Regions from separate parts of the Pseudoalteromonas rubra genome, predicted to be linked through region 2. Evidence: predicted binding sites of a transcription regulator. Region 2 holds the regulator's gene; the other holds the start of a gene.
What was found. Region 2 encodes FliA, which starts transcription of late flagellar genes. Its sites were predicted from a motif close to CTAAAGNTNNNNNNNNNNNNGCCGATA; they were not measured.

Region 1 (7,863 bases), 1.7 Mb from region 2:
CAGGTTATTGGCCTGCCCGGGACCATAGACAATGACCTGGCTGGCACAGACAACACCATAGGTTTTGCCACCGCGGTCACGACTGGCACCCATGCCATAGATAAGATCCGCGACACCGCAAACGCCTTTGAGCGCGTGTTTATTGTCGAAGTTATGGGCAGACACAGCGGCCATATTGCCTTTCATGTCGGACTGGCGACCGGCGCGGAGGCCATTCTGTCATTCGAAAATTGTGATTCTGCTGATACCAAACAACAATTGGATCGGCTGATAAACCAGATCCAGGTGCAACAGCAATACAACCACGACAGCTTTGTGATTGTGTTAGCTGAAAACTTCTGGCCCGGCGGGCCTCAGGCCCTCAAAGCACAATTGGCTGAGCAGGCCGATATAGAAAGCGCAGTGTGTGTGCTTGGCCATATCCAGCGTGGTGGCAGCCCGGCACCAGAAGATCGGCTACTGGCCACAGAGTTGGGACTGGAAGCTGTCAATGCGGTAACGGACAACCGAACAGGAATTATGATAGGCAAACAGGGCACTGCATTACACGATGTGCCTCTGTCACATGCGATCAGCGCCGCCAAGCCGGTCGACGCTCGCTGGATTAAGGCACAACATGACGTACTCACCGAGTACTTAATCAAACACCGTAAATAACTCGGCGTTTAACCATAAATGCACCAGGATACTGGCGGCGTAGCCCAATGCTATCACAGGCGTCCATTTCAGGTGACCAAAAAAGGTATAATAGCCTCTGGCCTGCCCCATTAATGCCACGCCCGCCGCCGAGCCAATGGAAAGCAAACTGCCGCCAACCCCGGCAGTCAGCGTGATCAATAACCACTGGCCATGGGACATCTCGGGCTGCATTGACAGTACGGCAAACATCACCGGAATGTTATCGACCACGGCCGAAACCACACCCAAGAACACATTAGCAGCCGTCGCGGACCAGTCACCATACAACACTTCTGACATCAGGCTCAGATATCCCAGAAAACCTAGCCCGCCGACACACATCACGATGCCGTAGAAAAACAGCAAGGTATCCCACTCAGCGCGTGACACTTTCGCAAACACATCAAAAGGCACTACATTGCCCAGCGCCTTCAGACGCTCTTGATCGCCCGCCCGCTCTGCCTCTGCGCGCTTTCTGTCTAATGAATTGGGTAAAGTGGTACGTAGAAAATAGCCAAAAAACTGCAAATACCCCAGCCCCATCATCATACCCAGAACGGGTGGCAGGTGTAACAAACTATGGCAAGAAACCGCCGTGGCAATGGTCACTAAAAACAACACCATGATGCGCCGCGCACCGCGCTTAAGCTCAATGTGCTCATCACTGGCCGCAGGCTTCTTATTCTTTACGAACAAGCTCATGATCACAGCGGGCACCAGGTAATTAGCCAGTGCCGGGAAAAACAAAGAGAAAAACTCGGCAAAATGCACGATACCGGCCTGCCACACCATCAGCGTGGTAATATCACCGAATGGGCTGAATGCCCCACCCGCGTTCGCCGCCACAACAATATTAATGCAGCTGAGGTTAATAAATTCTTTGTCACCCTGACCTACTTTCATGGCGACCGCACACATTAACAAGGCCGTCGTCAGATTATCCGCTATCGGCGAGATGACGAACGCCAGAAAGCCGCTGAGCCAAAACAAAGTTCTGAAGTTAAACCCACGACGTACCATCCATACCCGTAAAGCATCAAATAAGCGCCGCTCTTCCATGGCATTGATATAAGTCATCGCCACCAGCAAAAATAACATCAGCTCTGAAAACTCGAGTAAATTATGCCGAAAAGCATGCTCAGTCAGCTCAGGGATATCATGCATCACATAGTAGCCGCCGATCAGCATCCAGATCAGTCCGGCCGCCACCAGCACAGGTTTGGATTTACGCATGTGAAGCTTCTCTTCTAACATGACCAGAATATAAGCCAGTACAAAGATAGCGATACAGATCCAGCCAAGGGCGGCCGAGGTGAGATCGATGGGTGTTGCAACGTGGTTGGCCGCAGCCGATATCGCTATCGGGTGCCAAAGCATAAAGATTAAGGCGAGCAAAACGTAAAGCGAGTTTTTCATGTGTTATCAGGTCCGAAACAGGGTTAAAACGTGGTTAACTTGAGCGCGGCTACTTGATAGCACACTTTTCGCTCCGTCTGCATTCGACACAAGTCTAAGCCCACCGCCTTACTTAGAGTTGCTCTCCCCCGCCAGACAACAAAAAACGGGTGTGTGAACACTGTCACACACCCGTATGATAAGATGATGAAATTTTATCAGTTGACCACAGTTCAGTGCCAACTAAGCATCTTTACGGCTGATCCGCTCAATCATCAGGATCAGGGCTAAGCCCGCCAAAGCTAATAAAACGCAACTCATTACGTAAGGTTCCTGGCCGGATAAGCGAGCAAACTCTCCCGGCAACACATTTGCTTGCGTTAACGGCTTCTCTATCCCCTTGGAGTTAGTGTAAGTGGTTAACACTTGCTTCCAGGGCCACAATAAGTTCAGTGAACCCAGCAAGAATCCACACAGCAAAGCAAAGGTGACCTGCTCAAAGCGACTAAGTAACCATGACAACAGACGTGAAAATGCCATCAGGCCGACCACACATCCCCCCAAGAACAAAGCGATCAACATCACCTGCATCTCATTGACCGCACTGAGTACATGGCCATACATTCCCAGTAATAATAAGATAAAGCTACCGGAAATGCCGGGTAAAATCATGGCACAAATTGCGATTGCACCAGCGGCAAAATAATACCAGGTCTGGGGCACCGCTTCGGCAGGCGCCAAAGAGGTGATCATATAAGCAATGGCCGCACCTGCCAAGCACGCACTTATGGTTGGCAGGCCCCAGCGAGAGACTTGCTTGCCGACATGAATAAACGAGGCGATGATCAGGCCAAAAAAGAACGACCAAACAAACAGCTGATGATGCTCAAGTAAGTAAGTAATAAGTTTCGCCAAAGAAGCGGCACTGGTCAGCAAACCTGCAAATAACACCACCAAAAAAGTGCCGTCTATATGTTGCCACGCTGCCTTTAATCCATTGCTTCGGAGTGTTTTAATGGCGTCCAGATTGACACTTTTAATTGCCCCAAGCAGACGGGCATAAATACCGGTAATAAACGCAATGGTGCCACCGGACACACCCGGTACTACGTCGGCGGCGCCCATACCTGCCCCTTTAAAAAACAACCAGATAAAATCACGTTTGGTGTCAGTTTTATTGCTCAAAGCACTCTCCATCGATTTCTTCGGCACGAGTTTACCGAAATTTTGTGGCGCTGCACATAGTGGCAACCAGAATGTCCTCAAGCTTTGAGGTAATTTGCCGATACAAGGGCATTAGCAAGATAAGGTGCGCAAACATGCTTAATTATTCCCGGTTTTTTCTGACAGTCAGTCTGATGATAAACCTGGTCGTGATAACACCGACTCAGGCCGCCGAGCACCAGAGTCCGCCGAGTAAGTCCTCACAATTTGACAGCGATCTACGCTACTGGCTGAGCAGCGAAAAGCTACTAACGATTAAAGATGAAGAGCAGGAAATCTCAGTTTTATTCTCAGAATATATGGCCGCACCAAAACGTGGCATCATTGTTTTGTTGCCAGGGCTGGAGCAAAGCCAGCTCTACAACAATGGCTTAAGTTACTTACATCAGGCGCTAACAGATGATGGCTACGACACATATACTTTGCCGGTACCCGATCTCACAAGTAACGATGACCTTGCTACGGGTATCATTGACGGCCAGTCCAACGAAGTAAAAAGTTCGGCAATCCCAGTGCTCAGTGAACTGGCCCTGGACAATTATAAGGCCGCTTTGATTACAAGGTTTGAAGCCCTCTACAAAACGCTGGCGCTTCGTCAGCAGGAGCACATTGCCATAGTGGCATTTGGCAACAGTGCAGGTCTGTTTGCGGAGTATCTGGCCACTTTGCCCAGCGTTCGAGTCGATGCGCTGATCACCGTGAGCGCTCAGCTGGCCAATGCACAACGAAACAGCCATTTGCCAGCCAGTTTGTCACTGGTCGCGCCAGCCCTGCTGGATGTCTTTTACACGTTCGACAGCCCCCTGGTTCTGGAAACCATAGACGATCGTCGCCGCTGGGCCAGACGCAACAGCAAGCTCGATTATCGCCAAAGAGAGCTTTTTGGAGAGCAGCATCAGCCTTTACAACATCAACGACTACGTAAAGAATTAACCGGGTTTTTGCGCCGGCTTTAGTCTGAATTAGAGGCTGGCTTAACTGCTGCGTTTTTGTTTTAGCAGTTCATACGCGGACTGAATACTCTGGCTTTTTCGCTTGGCAATTTCCATCATGTGCTCGGGCAGGCCCTGAGATACCAACTTGTCAGGGTGATGCTGTGCCATCAGTTTGCGATATGCGCGTTTGATGTCCTTGTCCGATGCACCATCACTGAGACCCAATACCGCAAGCGCTTCGCTCCGCGATACGGCTGATGATTGAGGTTCACGTGCCGAATCACGCTGTTGTCTTTGCTGACTCCCACTCTGGCGTTGCTGTGATTGCCATTGAGCACGCTGCTGACGAAAACGGAACTCAGCCTGATAGCGCCGCAGCAAGAAATTAAATTGAGTCTGAGAAATCCCCAGATACTTGCTCACTTCGCGCAGCAGTGTCTGCTCCTGCTGTGATACATGGCCATCCGAAAACGCCATCTGAATTTGAATTTCCAGAAACAACTGCAATAAGTCATAACGCCTGGCAAAGGCTTCTCTGACTTCCCGTACCGCTTCTTTCACCGAAAAATCCGCTTCTTTGCCCGCTCTGAAGGCATGTTGTGCTTCGCGTCGATCATCACCTGCCAATGCCATTTCATCCATAAAAGCCGTTGCCGCGCGAATATGCACCTCGCTGACTCTGCCATTTGACTTTGCGATATGGCCCATTACAGAAAAGCAGCTGGAGAAAAACAGCGCCTGGCGTTCACTGAGGTCGTCACCATTTAAAAAGCCCTGGAATCCGCCCACTTTGTCAAAATCCTGTTTCAGGCTTTTGTCGAACAAATGACCCAGATAAAAGCCGAGAATAGCCCCCAGCCATTTGCCAAACATAAAACCAAAGCCAGCACCCAGTAATTTACCCCACATGTGTCTGCTCCACTGCACTGTTGATCTCAACTAACCGCTCAGGCGTGCCAATATCGTGCCATTGCCCCAAATACAGCTCCGTTGAAATCCCCCCTTGCGCCAGACCGGCTCTGAGCATAGGACCCAAAGCAACAAATTGTTCCTTCACTTGGTTAAAAAAGTTTTTGTGATACAAACCAATACCTGCAAACGTATAAGCCTGAGTAGAGGCACTCTGATGTGCCAGTGGGAAATCTCCGTCCGGGTTATGAGGTGGGTTTTCTACCAATACCAGGTGTGCTTCACCAGGTAACAGGTGCAAACGAGACAAGTCATGCACAGCATAATCCGTATAAATGTCGCCGTTGATCACAATAAAGGTGTCTGCATCATCACACAATAAAGGCAAAGCCCGGACGATACCACCTGCTGTTTCCAGCCCCCCTTCAGGTTCATCACTGTATTGAATAGACACACCAAACGCACTGCCATCAGCGAAGTAATCACGTATTTTTTCACCTTGCCAAGCCAGGTTAATGACGATGTCGGTGATGCCTGCATCTGCCAACCGTTTTATGTGGTATTCCAGTAAGGGCTTACCTGCAACCTCAAGCAAGGGCTTTGGCATAGTCGCCGTCAGCGGCATCATCCGCTTGCCTCGCCCTGCGGCCAAAATCATTGCTTTCATTTTTGTTGTTCCAGCTTAGCCTGTACCAAGGGTATTATCTCGGATTGCAAACTAGTTGCAAGCCATTGAAATGCCTCAACACACTTTGCTGTCTCATAAATGTACTGCAAAGTTGGCAGAATGTTATGTAAATAACCAGGCTTGCCATCTCGTAAATATAAACGCGCAAAGATCCCAGCCGCCTTGAGGTGGCGCTGTAACCCAGTCAGTGCCAGTTGCTCCTGGTATTTAGCAAAGTGACTATGCGGTGGCAGCAGCCCGGCTTCACGCAATACCTCAAAACTGTAACGTTGCAAATGGGCCAACTGCGCCTCAGGCAATCTGTAATAACAATCTTTAAGCAAGGATACCACGTCATACGTTACCGGACCCTGTACCGCATCCTGATAATCTATCACTACCCACTGGTGGTTGTGCCACATGAGGTTGCGACTGTGAAAATCCCGGTGCATAGTCACCTGCGTCTGTGCCAGCATATTACCGATCAGCGCCTGCTTCAGCTCGGTCCATTGTTGGCACCAGATCTTCACTGGTTCAAAACCCAACCAATTAGTGAGTAGCCACTCACTGAATATATCCAATTCCATTTCAATAAAAGCCGCATCATAGGGCTTCATATGTGGGCTAGCTGGCAGGCGGGCAATGTCAGGCAACATATCAATCAAGGATTCATAGTACCCCTGCACCTCAGACGCTGTAGTAAGCCGGTCGGCCAGATGCTCAGAGCCCAAATCTTCTAACAACACAAACCCAAGCGCACAATCTGCCGCAATAATATGTGGCACCCTAATTTTGCCCTGACTAAACATCGTGTTCAGCTCAACAAATGCCGTGACGTCTCCTACCTCAGGGGCCACATCAAGCAAAATAAACGACTGACTCTGGTGCGTAACACGAAAATAGCGACGAAAACTGGCGTCTCCGTCAAGGGCAGTTACCTGTTCCGGTAACGCATGATAATGATTGTGCAAAAAGGCCGCGCGGGCCTGCGCTCTTAGCGCAACCTCTGGTGACTGGCTTGGGGTCATTTTTCTTACTATTTCCTATTCTTAACTACTGTAATTAACACGCTTTTCATTTATCATGTCTGGCTTGAAAATGAATTTCGGCAAACAAGGTTGATAAATGAGCAAAGCTTGGGGCCTCTTCGTGCTTCCCCTAATCAGTACAGCGACTTTTGCTAATTCGAACATTGATGGCCTTCAGTGTAAAGACTACTTTCAGCCTAAAAACTGGCAACCCATCGCTGATTTGCCCAATGGCGCTATCGATATTCAGTCAGATAATGTTGAATTGCAGGGCGTCGACAGTGCTGAATTCAGTGGCAATGTCGTAATAAGCTCCAATATAATGAGCTTATCAGCTCAAGCTGCACTGATAGACAAACAGCAAGGGCTACTCAACGCCACTGGCCCACTCGTTTTTCAGGATAGATACACCCTGGTTAACAGTACCGGTATGTTTGCTAATCTCAAAGAGTACGAATTCAGCCTGCTCGGTGCAGATTATTGGCTGACTCAACAAAATGGCCATGGTAGCGCCGAAAAACTGCATGCCACCGCCAATCAGGTTGATTTGCTCAACTCCAGCTTTACCACATGTCCCGGAGAAACCCCATTCTGGTCAATTGAGGCCAGCAATATCGTCATGAATCGTGACAGTGGCTGGGGAGAAACGCACCATACTCTCCTTAAAATATTAGATACACCGGTTATCTATGTGCCCTATTTTACATTTCCCATTGATAATCGCCGTAAATCCGGCGTGCTCACGCCGACGATTAGCAGCTCCAGTCGTCGAGGGTTAGGGATTGCAGTGCCATACTATTTAAATCTGGCACCGAATTATGACGCAACTATCACACCGCGCTATATGTCTAAAAAAGGCACTCAGCTGATTTCGGAATTTCGTTACCTGACCAAACATCATCAGGGCCAGCTGGCCGTAGAGTTTCTGGAACAGGACGATTCTGCCAAACAACTTGATGAGCGGTATTTGGTCAACTGGACACAAAACAGCTATTTTGACGAAAACTGGCGCGCCAGTGTTGACATC
Region 2 (7,863 bases):
TCACGAATGGTCAGTAGAATATGATCACCCTCTTGAGAGGCTGATAAGGTCACAGTACCGGTTCTTGATTTACCTGCTGCTTCACGAACATCCGGCATTTCAATACCGTGATCCACTGAGTTACGAACCAAGTGAACCAAAGGATCCGCAAGTGCCTCTACCAGGTTTTTATCCAGATCGGTGTCTTCCCCTTCCAGTACCAGACTTATGTCTTTCTTGAGGCTACGAGCCAAGTCTCGAACCACCCGGGGGAAACGACCAAACACTTTCTTGATTGGCTGCATCCGGGTTTTCATAACCGCACCCTGAAGATCGGCGGTCACCACATCGAGATTGGAAATGGCTTTACCCATGGCTTCACTGTTAGAGTTATTAGCCAAGCTAACTAACCGGTTACGCACCAACACCAGCTCACCGACCATGTTCATGATCTCATCCAGGCGCTTAGTATCAACCCGAACGGTTGTTTCTGCCTGTGCTGCTGGTTTCTTAGCGGCGGCTTTATTATCGGCCGCAGGTTTACTCTCAGCTGCTGGTTTCGCAGGTGCCTTGGTAGCCGGTGCACTGGGTGCCTTAGCCACAGGTGCAGCTGGCTTAGGTTCAGGGGGCGCTTTGGGCGCTTCTTTCGGCGCTGCTACTTCCGCTTCCGTTGATTTTGGTGCTTGCCCTTTTCCGTGCAACTCATCCAGTAAAGCTTCAAATTCGTCATCATTGATTTCATCATCATCACCGCCAGATGCTTTCGGCGGCTCTGACGCAGCAGGTTGGGCCGGCGCCTTCGGCTGCTCAGCTGGCGCTTGCTCTGCGGTCGCACCAAATTTCCCAACTCCGTGCAACTCATCCAGCAAGCTGTCAAATTCATCATCGGTAATGTCGCCATCATCGCTGCTTGATGGAGCCGGTGTTGTACTTGTTGCGGCAGGTTCTTGCGATGCAACTGAGGGTCCATTACCTGAGCCATGTAATTCATCGAGCAAGCTCTCGAATTCTTCTTCAGAAATCTCGTCTATGCTGTCCGCGCTGTCACTTGCAGATTCATCAACGGGATCCGCAGGTGCGTCAAACAGCACATCATCCGCACTGGGTGTCGCCACAACCGGTTCAGGCTCTGCTACAGCAGGGGCAGTAATCACTTCGTCTGCTGATTCTGGCTGACTGAGCTGATGTAAAACTTCCAGTAAGTGTGGATCAGCGGGATCTGGTTGCTCTCTGTTTTGAATACACGAGAACATTTCATTGATGGTATCGAGTGATTGCAAAATCACATCCATCAATTCTGGTGTTACCTGACGCTGTCCCTGACGCAGGACATCAAACACGTTTTCCGCACCGTGACAAGCGTCTACCAACTCAGTCATGCTCAGGAAGCCTGCGCCCCCTTTAACGGTATGGAAACCACGGAAAATCGCATTTAACAGCTCTTTATCTTCCGGGTTGTTTTCTAGTTCGACAAGCTGCTCAGATAACAGTTCGAGTATTTCCCCAGCTTCAACAAGAAAGTCTTGTAAGATATCTTCATCGACTTCAAAGCTCATTCGCATACTCTCCTATTAGAAGCCCAAACTAGACAACAGGTCATCAACTTCATCCTGCCCAGATACGACATCATCTCGAGACTCAGCGTCCAAAATTGGACCCTCAGGACCTGATAACTCGTCAGTAACGGCGGGGGCTGTAGTTTGTGCCTGTGGCTGGGCTGCAGTTTGTTGACTTTCATCTGCGCTGCCGAATACGGTCAACAAGTGAATTAGGCTGTCTTCAACTTCACGAACCAACTCAATGACACGCCGGATAACCTGTCCGGTTAAATCTTGATAATCTTGTGCCATCAACACATTGGTCATCAGATTTTGTAATTCATCTGTACGGCCTTTTGACGACTGCATAAAACTGTCAAGATCGTGGCACAAGGATTTGAACTCTCCAAGCTGGATATCCCGGCTCATTAATCTGTCCCAGGTGGGCTTAATTTCAGAGAGTTCATCGGCTAGTTCTTGGGCTAAGGGAAGACTTGCTTCTACGGCATCCATGGTTTTATTGGCAGCGCTTTCGGTCATCTCCATGACGTAATTAAGGCGCTGCTTGGCATCTGGAATGGCTTCTGTCGTGAGATCAGCTAAACGGGTATCTAACTCAAAATTCTTCAACGATTCATGAAGTTGTCGAGTTAGCTTCCCCACTTCAGCAAAAAGCTCTGATTGTTCTTTATTGGTGGCCTCAATTAATATCTCATCAGCCTTTTCCTGCTCACCTTGTTCAAGGTATTCAACGAGCAGTTTAGCCTGTTCCAGAGTTATCTGTGGCACAGAAGATGTTGACATAAGCCTACCCTTATCAATACTAGCCTAAACGTTCGAACACTTTTTCTAGTTTGGTTTTCAGGGTGCCTGCCGTAAACGGCTTAACGATGTAACCATTAACTCCAGCCTGGGCAGCAGCAACGATTTGTTCTTTTTTCGCTTCCGCTGTAACCATGAGTACTGGGATGTGTTTAAGCTTATCATCAGCACGAATTGCACGAAGCAAATCGATACCTTGCATGCCTGGCATATTCCAGTCAGTTACGACGAAGTCGAATTCCTGATTTTGCAACATTGGAAGTGCCGTACTGCCATCATCAGCCTCTTGAACATTGGTAAAGCCTAAGTCTCTTAGCAGGTTTTTGATTATTCTTCTCATCGTAGAAAAATCATCAACCACGAGAATTTTCATGTTCTTATCCAAAACTTCCTCCGGTGAGGTTTGAACCTATATTGTAAAACTAACTCTAATTGATCCAGTCATTGATCTTCGCACGAAGCTTGATCATTGCTTGACCGTGAATCTGACTCACTCGAGATTCGCTGACCTCTAAGATCGCACCAATCTCTTTTAAATTCATCTCATCGTTATAATACAAAGACAACACCAAAGCATCGCGCTCAGGTAAAGTCTTGATCGCATTGACTAACGATTCGTTAAAGCGCTCATTTTTAACATTATTGAATGGTTTGTCTAGCGCAAAATCGTTGCCTGCGGGAGAAATTACGTCTTCATCTACCCCCAAGTCTTCGATGCCGATCACTTTACTTGCATTGACATCATGTAAAATATGATGGTACTCATCTAGCGTAATATCAAGTTTTTCAGCGATTTCAGTATCTTTTGGTTCCCGTCCAAGCTGTGCTTCTAGCTCAGCAATGGCCTCTGCAACCATGCGACCGTTTTTGTGTACCGAGCGGGGCGCCCAGTCACCACGGCGGATCTCGTCAATCATTGCGCCACGAATTCGAATTCCTGCAAAAGTTTCAAAGCTCGCCCCTTTGCTCGCGTCAAAATTTTTGCAGGCTTCTATCAGTCCAATCATACCTGACTGGACTAAATCATCGAGCTGAACACTGGCTGGTAATCTGGCTAACAAATGACAGGCCACCTTTTTCACTAAAGGCGTATGACGTTCCACCACCTTATGTAGGTGGTCTGTCGTTTTATATCCCGCCATGCGGTTGACCGGTGAAGCCATCTTTAACCGTTTACCAATTGCTCAATAAAGAATTCCAAATGACCTGAAGGTTGGTGGGGAATGGGCCACTTGACAGCTTTGCTTGCCAGGCCTCTAAATGCCACAGCAGCAGGTGAATTAGGATAAAGCTCAACGATGGTTTTTTGACGGCGTGAAGATTTACGCATATTTTCGTCGAATGGGATCGTTGCAACCAGCTCTAAAGCGACATCTAAAAATCGGTCTGTAACCTTGGACAGCTTAGCAAATAACTCCTGCCCTTCTCTTAAGCTGCGCACCATATTGGCCACAATTTTGAACTTGTAGACGCCATGTTCACGGCTTAATACTTTGATAAGCGCATATGCATCAGTAATAGAAGTCGGCTCGTCACACACTACAACCAGTACATCCTGTGCAGCACGAGAGAAACTCAGCACCATGTCTGAAATGCCAGCCGCCGTATCGACGATTAAAATATCAAACTCGCTGCTAAGCTCACTGAAGGCACGGATCAAGCCTGCGTGCTCGGCAGGCGTTAATTCGACCATATTTTGTGAGCCTGACGTTGCAGGCACGATACGGATCCCAGCCGGACCCTCTACCAAAATTTCGTCTAGCTCGCATTCGCCGGACAATACATGAGATAAATTTTTCTCAACCCTCAAACCTAGCATGACATCACAGTTAGCCAGACCTAAGTCAGCATCAAGCACCAAGACCCGATTACCCTGCTGTCCCAACGCGATGGCAGTGTTGAGGGATACATTGGTTTTACCTACTCCACCTTTACCACCAGTCACTGCGATTACTTTTACACTGTGGTTATTTTTTTGGTTCATTCTCCGCAGGCCACTTGCTTGATCTAAAACTGTATTAATCATACATTCCTACTGTCTGGGACGCCACTGGTACACGTCGCGAATGTTGTGCTTTTGTTCTCTTTAAATACAATTGCTCAGCCTTTTTGACTAACTTCTGAGCGTTTGCCACGCGAATGTCTTCAGGCACTCGCTGACCATTGGTAAGATACCCTATTGGCAGACGATTTTGAATCGCTATGCTAATTATCTCACCTAAACTTAGACTTTCATCAAGTTTTGTAAAAATACAACCACTTAAATTGACTTTTTTAAAGTGGTTTACGGTTTCTTGCAGTACATGCATCTGAGCAGTCGCACTTAATACCAGGTAGCTGCGAATGTCAACACGGCTACTGCGCATCAGGGTGTTTAGCTGCTCCGTCAAGCGTAAGTCACGCTGACTCATCCCCGCCGTGTCTATTAATATTAGACGCTTATTGCGTAAATGATAAAGAACCTCTGCAAGTTCATTGGCATCTTTTACTTGCTTAACAGGACAGCCAATGATCCGACCATAGGTTGCCAGTTGCTCGTAAGCACCGATACGATAGGTATCCGTTGTGATCAGTGCCACATTATCGGCACCATATTTCTGTGCGCCCAGCGCTGCCAATTTTGCAACTGTAGTGGTTTTACCAACTCCTGTTGGTCCGACCATGGCATATACACCGCCCTGACGCAGAATATCGTTGTTTGTTGTATGCATTTGATTGACAACCATATTCAGCAGTGCGTTCCACGCTTCTTTTCGAGAAACGTCATCAGGGATAAAACAAGCCATCTGCTCTGCGACTTCCGCACCAATTCCCATGCCTTTAAGACGCTCAACCAGACAAGCGCGGGTTGGATCACGACGTGCCATTTCCTGATTCATCAATCCAGATAACTGGAATTCAAGTAGCTGACGGATGGCGTTCATTTCATCACGCATGGAAGACATTTCATCGTCGTTGGTTTTTTTCTGTGCCGCAGGTTCGTCACCAAAGCCCTGATCAAGGTCATCTCCAAATTCCCAGGAAGTGGCTGCATCACGGCTATCAAAATCATGACTTTGTGCTTCATAACGCGGTTGACGCGCAGCCTGAGGCGCAGCTTTTGCTGGTGCTTCGTTACGTTGCTGAGCGCCAAACATGTCATCTGTGTTAATGCCAGACTGAGAAAACATAGAAGCAAGCTCGGGCGACTTAGGACGAGGGGCTTGGCGCTCAAGCAAGGCTTCAAGACTGTCTGCAACCTGCGCCTGCTTCTGAGGCTCTGCACGACGCGGTTGAGGACGAACCATTCTGGCAGGCTGACTGTAACTGTGCTGGGCACTTTGCCCAGGGGTTGCCTGACGAGGAGCAGCCTGCGCTGCGCTTTGCTGAGGAGCTGACTGCGCCGCCTGAGGCTGTGGAGCTGGTGTCCGATCATTGTCTACTGCAGCGACGATTTCAACGCCATCTGCCAGTTTTTTATTTGACATGATCACTGCATCTGCACCTAGCTCTTCTTTCACTTCTTTTAAAGCGGTACGCATATCTTTTGCAAAAAAACGTTTAATCTTCATGGTCAGCCCCTTCTAGTCCTCTACTGTCCAACTGAGCTCACTATCTTGATTTGTCTCTCATCCGGTACTTCCTGATATGACATCACTCTCAGTCCCGGTATGGTGTGTTTTACAAATCTTGACAGCACACTTCTTAACATACCTGAGGTTAATAAGATGGACGGCTCGCCGAGCATTTCTTGCGTTTGATGGGCTTCTCTTAATGAACCTTGAAGCCGCTCTGCAAGGCCTGGCTCTATGCCTGCCCCCTCATCACCTGCGTTCTGTAGAGACTTATGCAACATCTGTTCCAACTCAGGCGCCAATGTTATGACAGGGATTTCTTCAGCCCCACCGACCGCATCCTGAACAATCAGTCGACGCAGTGAAATACGCACTGCTGCCGTCAGTACATCCGGGTCCTGACTGCGTGGGCCATACTCAACCAGGGTCTGAACAATGGAGCGCATATCACGAATTGCAACACCTTCATTCAGCAAGTTTTGCAGTACTTTTACAATCGTAGTGAGTGGCAGGATATCTGGTACCAGACCTTCCACCAGACGAGGGTGACTCTTAGCCAGCATATCAAGCAGGTTCTGCACCTCTTCATGCCCCAGCAGTAAAGACGCGTTATTAGTCAACAGCTGACTGATATGTGTCGCTACGACCGTCGCTGCATCAACCACTGTGTAGCCAAGAGAATGAGCTTCGTCTTTTTGCTCTGGTTTGATCCATACCGCTTCCAAGCCAAACGCCGGATCTTTAGTCGCCACGCCATTAATTGGACCAAAAACCTGACCTGGGTTGATGGCCAGCTCATCACCATGCTTCAGCTCACCATCTCCGGAACCCACACCCATCAAAGTGATACGATATGCATTTGGATCCAGCTCCAGGTTATCGCGGATATGTACAGGCGGAACCAAAAAGCCCAGTTCCTGAGATAGCTTTTTACGTACCCCTTTGATGCGGTTTAACAGCTCACCACCTTGCGATTGATCAACCAGCGGGATCAGGCGATACCCCACTTCCAGGCCAATTACATCGACTGGCTGTACATCATCCCAGCCCAGCTCTTTTTGTTCCTGCTGCTGAGACGCAACCGCGCCACCTTTCGATTCTTCAGCTTCCTGCTCTTGTGCTTTAATTTTTTGTTGATGTGAGTAGTAAGCCAGATATCCGATCAGGGCACCCAGACCGAGGAAGGCAACATGAGGCATGCCAGGTACGAGTCCCATAACAATCAGGATCCCCGCAGCGATAGACAAAGATTTTTCATTGCCCAGCTGCTGCGTCATTTGCTCACCCATGTTGTGCGATTCATTCTGACGCGTCACCACAATCGCAGTACCAATCGACAGTAACAGAGAAGGAAGCTGGGCAACCAGGCCGTCACCTATGGTCAACAGGGTGTATACTTCCATAGCCCGGCCAAATGACAGATCATGCTGCACCATACCTACGAATAAACCGCCAATGATGTTAATTGCCAGGATAACGATGCCTGCGATGGCATCCCCTTTTACGAATTTACTGGCACCATCCATCGAACCATAGAAGTCGGCCTCACGAGTTACTTCTTCACGTCTGGTTCTCGCTTCGTCTGCGGAGATAAATCCGGCATTCAAATCTGCGTCAATCGCCATCTGTTTACCCGGCATTGCATCCAGGGTAAAACGTGCAGATACTTCGGAGATACGACCGGCACCTTTGGTGATAACCACAAAGTTAATGATGATTAAAATCAGGAAGACCACCAGACCAACCGCATAGTTACCGCCAATCACAACGGAGCCGAATGCTTCGATCACTTTACCGGCTGCGTCACCGCCGTTATGACCCTCCAACAATACCACCCGGGTACTGGCAACGTTCAGTGCCAGACGTAAAATAGTCGCAATCAGTAGCACCGATGGAAACATACCGAATTCAAGCGGTTTCATGGTGTAAACCGTCACCAACAGCACCACGAGGGCCAGTGCGATATTGAA

Region 1: a site for FliA is predicted at 3,335-3,361, ahead of AT705_RS06735 (DUF3530 family protein). Genes of this name have one in related genera too.

Annotation. Positions count from the first base shown of each region.
Region 1 covers NZ_CP013611.1:1,518,484-1,526,346, forward strand. The annotation lists gene AT705_RS06720 (ATP-dependent 6-phosphofructokinase) at 1-657, shown strand, start outside; gene nhaD (sodium:proton antiporter NhaD) at 637-2,094, opposite strand; gene AT705_RS06730 (DUF368 domain-containing protein) at 2,317-3,270, opposite strand; gene AT705_RS06735 (DUF3530 family protein) at 3,393-4,253, shown strand; gene djlA (co-chaperone DjlA) at 4,272-5,141, opposite strand; gene murU (N-acetylmuramate alpha-1-phosphate uridylyltransferase MurU) at 5,131-5,808, opposite strand; gene AT705_RS06750 (aminoglycoside phosphotransferase family protein) at 5,805-6,836, opposite strand; gene lptD (LPS assembly protein LptD) at 6,934-7,863, shown strand, end outside.
Region 2 covers NZ_CP013611.1:4,386,093-4,393,955, reverse strand. The annotation lists gene AT705_RS18845 (chemotaxis protein CheA) at 1-1,535, opposite strand, end outside; gene AT705_RS18840 (protein phosphatase CheZ) at 1,551-2,321, opposite strand; gene cheY (chemotaxis response regulator CheY) at 2,341-2,724, opposite strand; gene AT705_RS18830 (RNA polymerase sigma factor FliA) at 2,768-3,502, opposite strand; gene AT705_RS18825 (MinD/ParA family ATP-binding protein) at 3,505-4,365, opposite strand; gene flhF (flagellar biosynthesis protein FlhF) at 4,358-5,890, opposite strand; gene flhA (flagellar biosynthesis protein FlhA) at 5,911-7,863, opposite strand, start outside.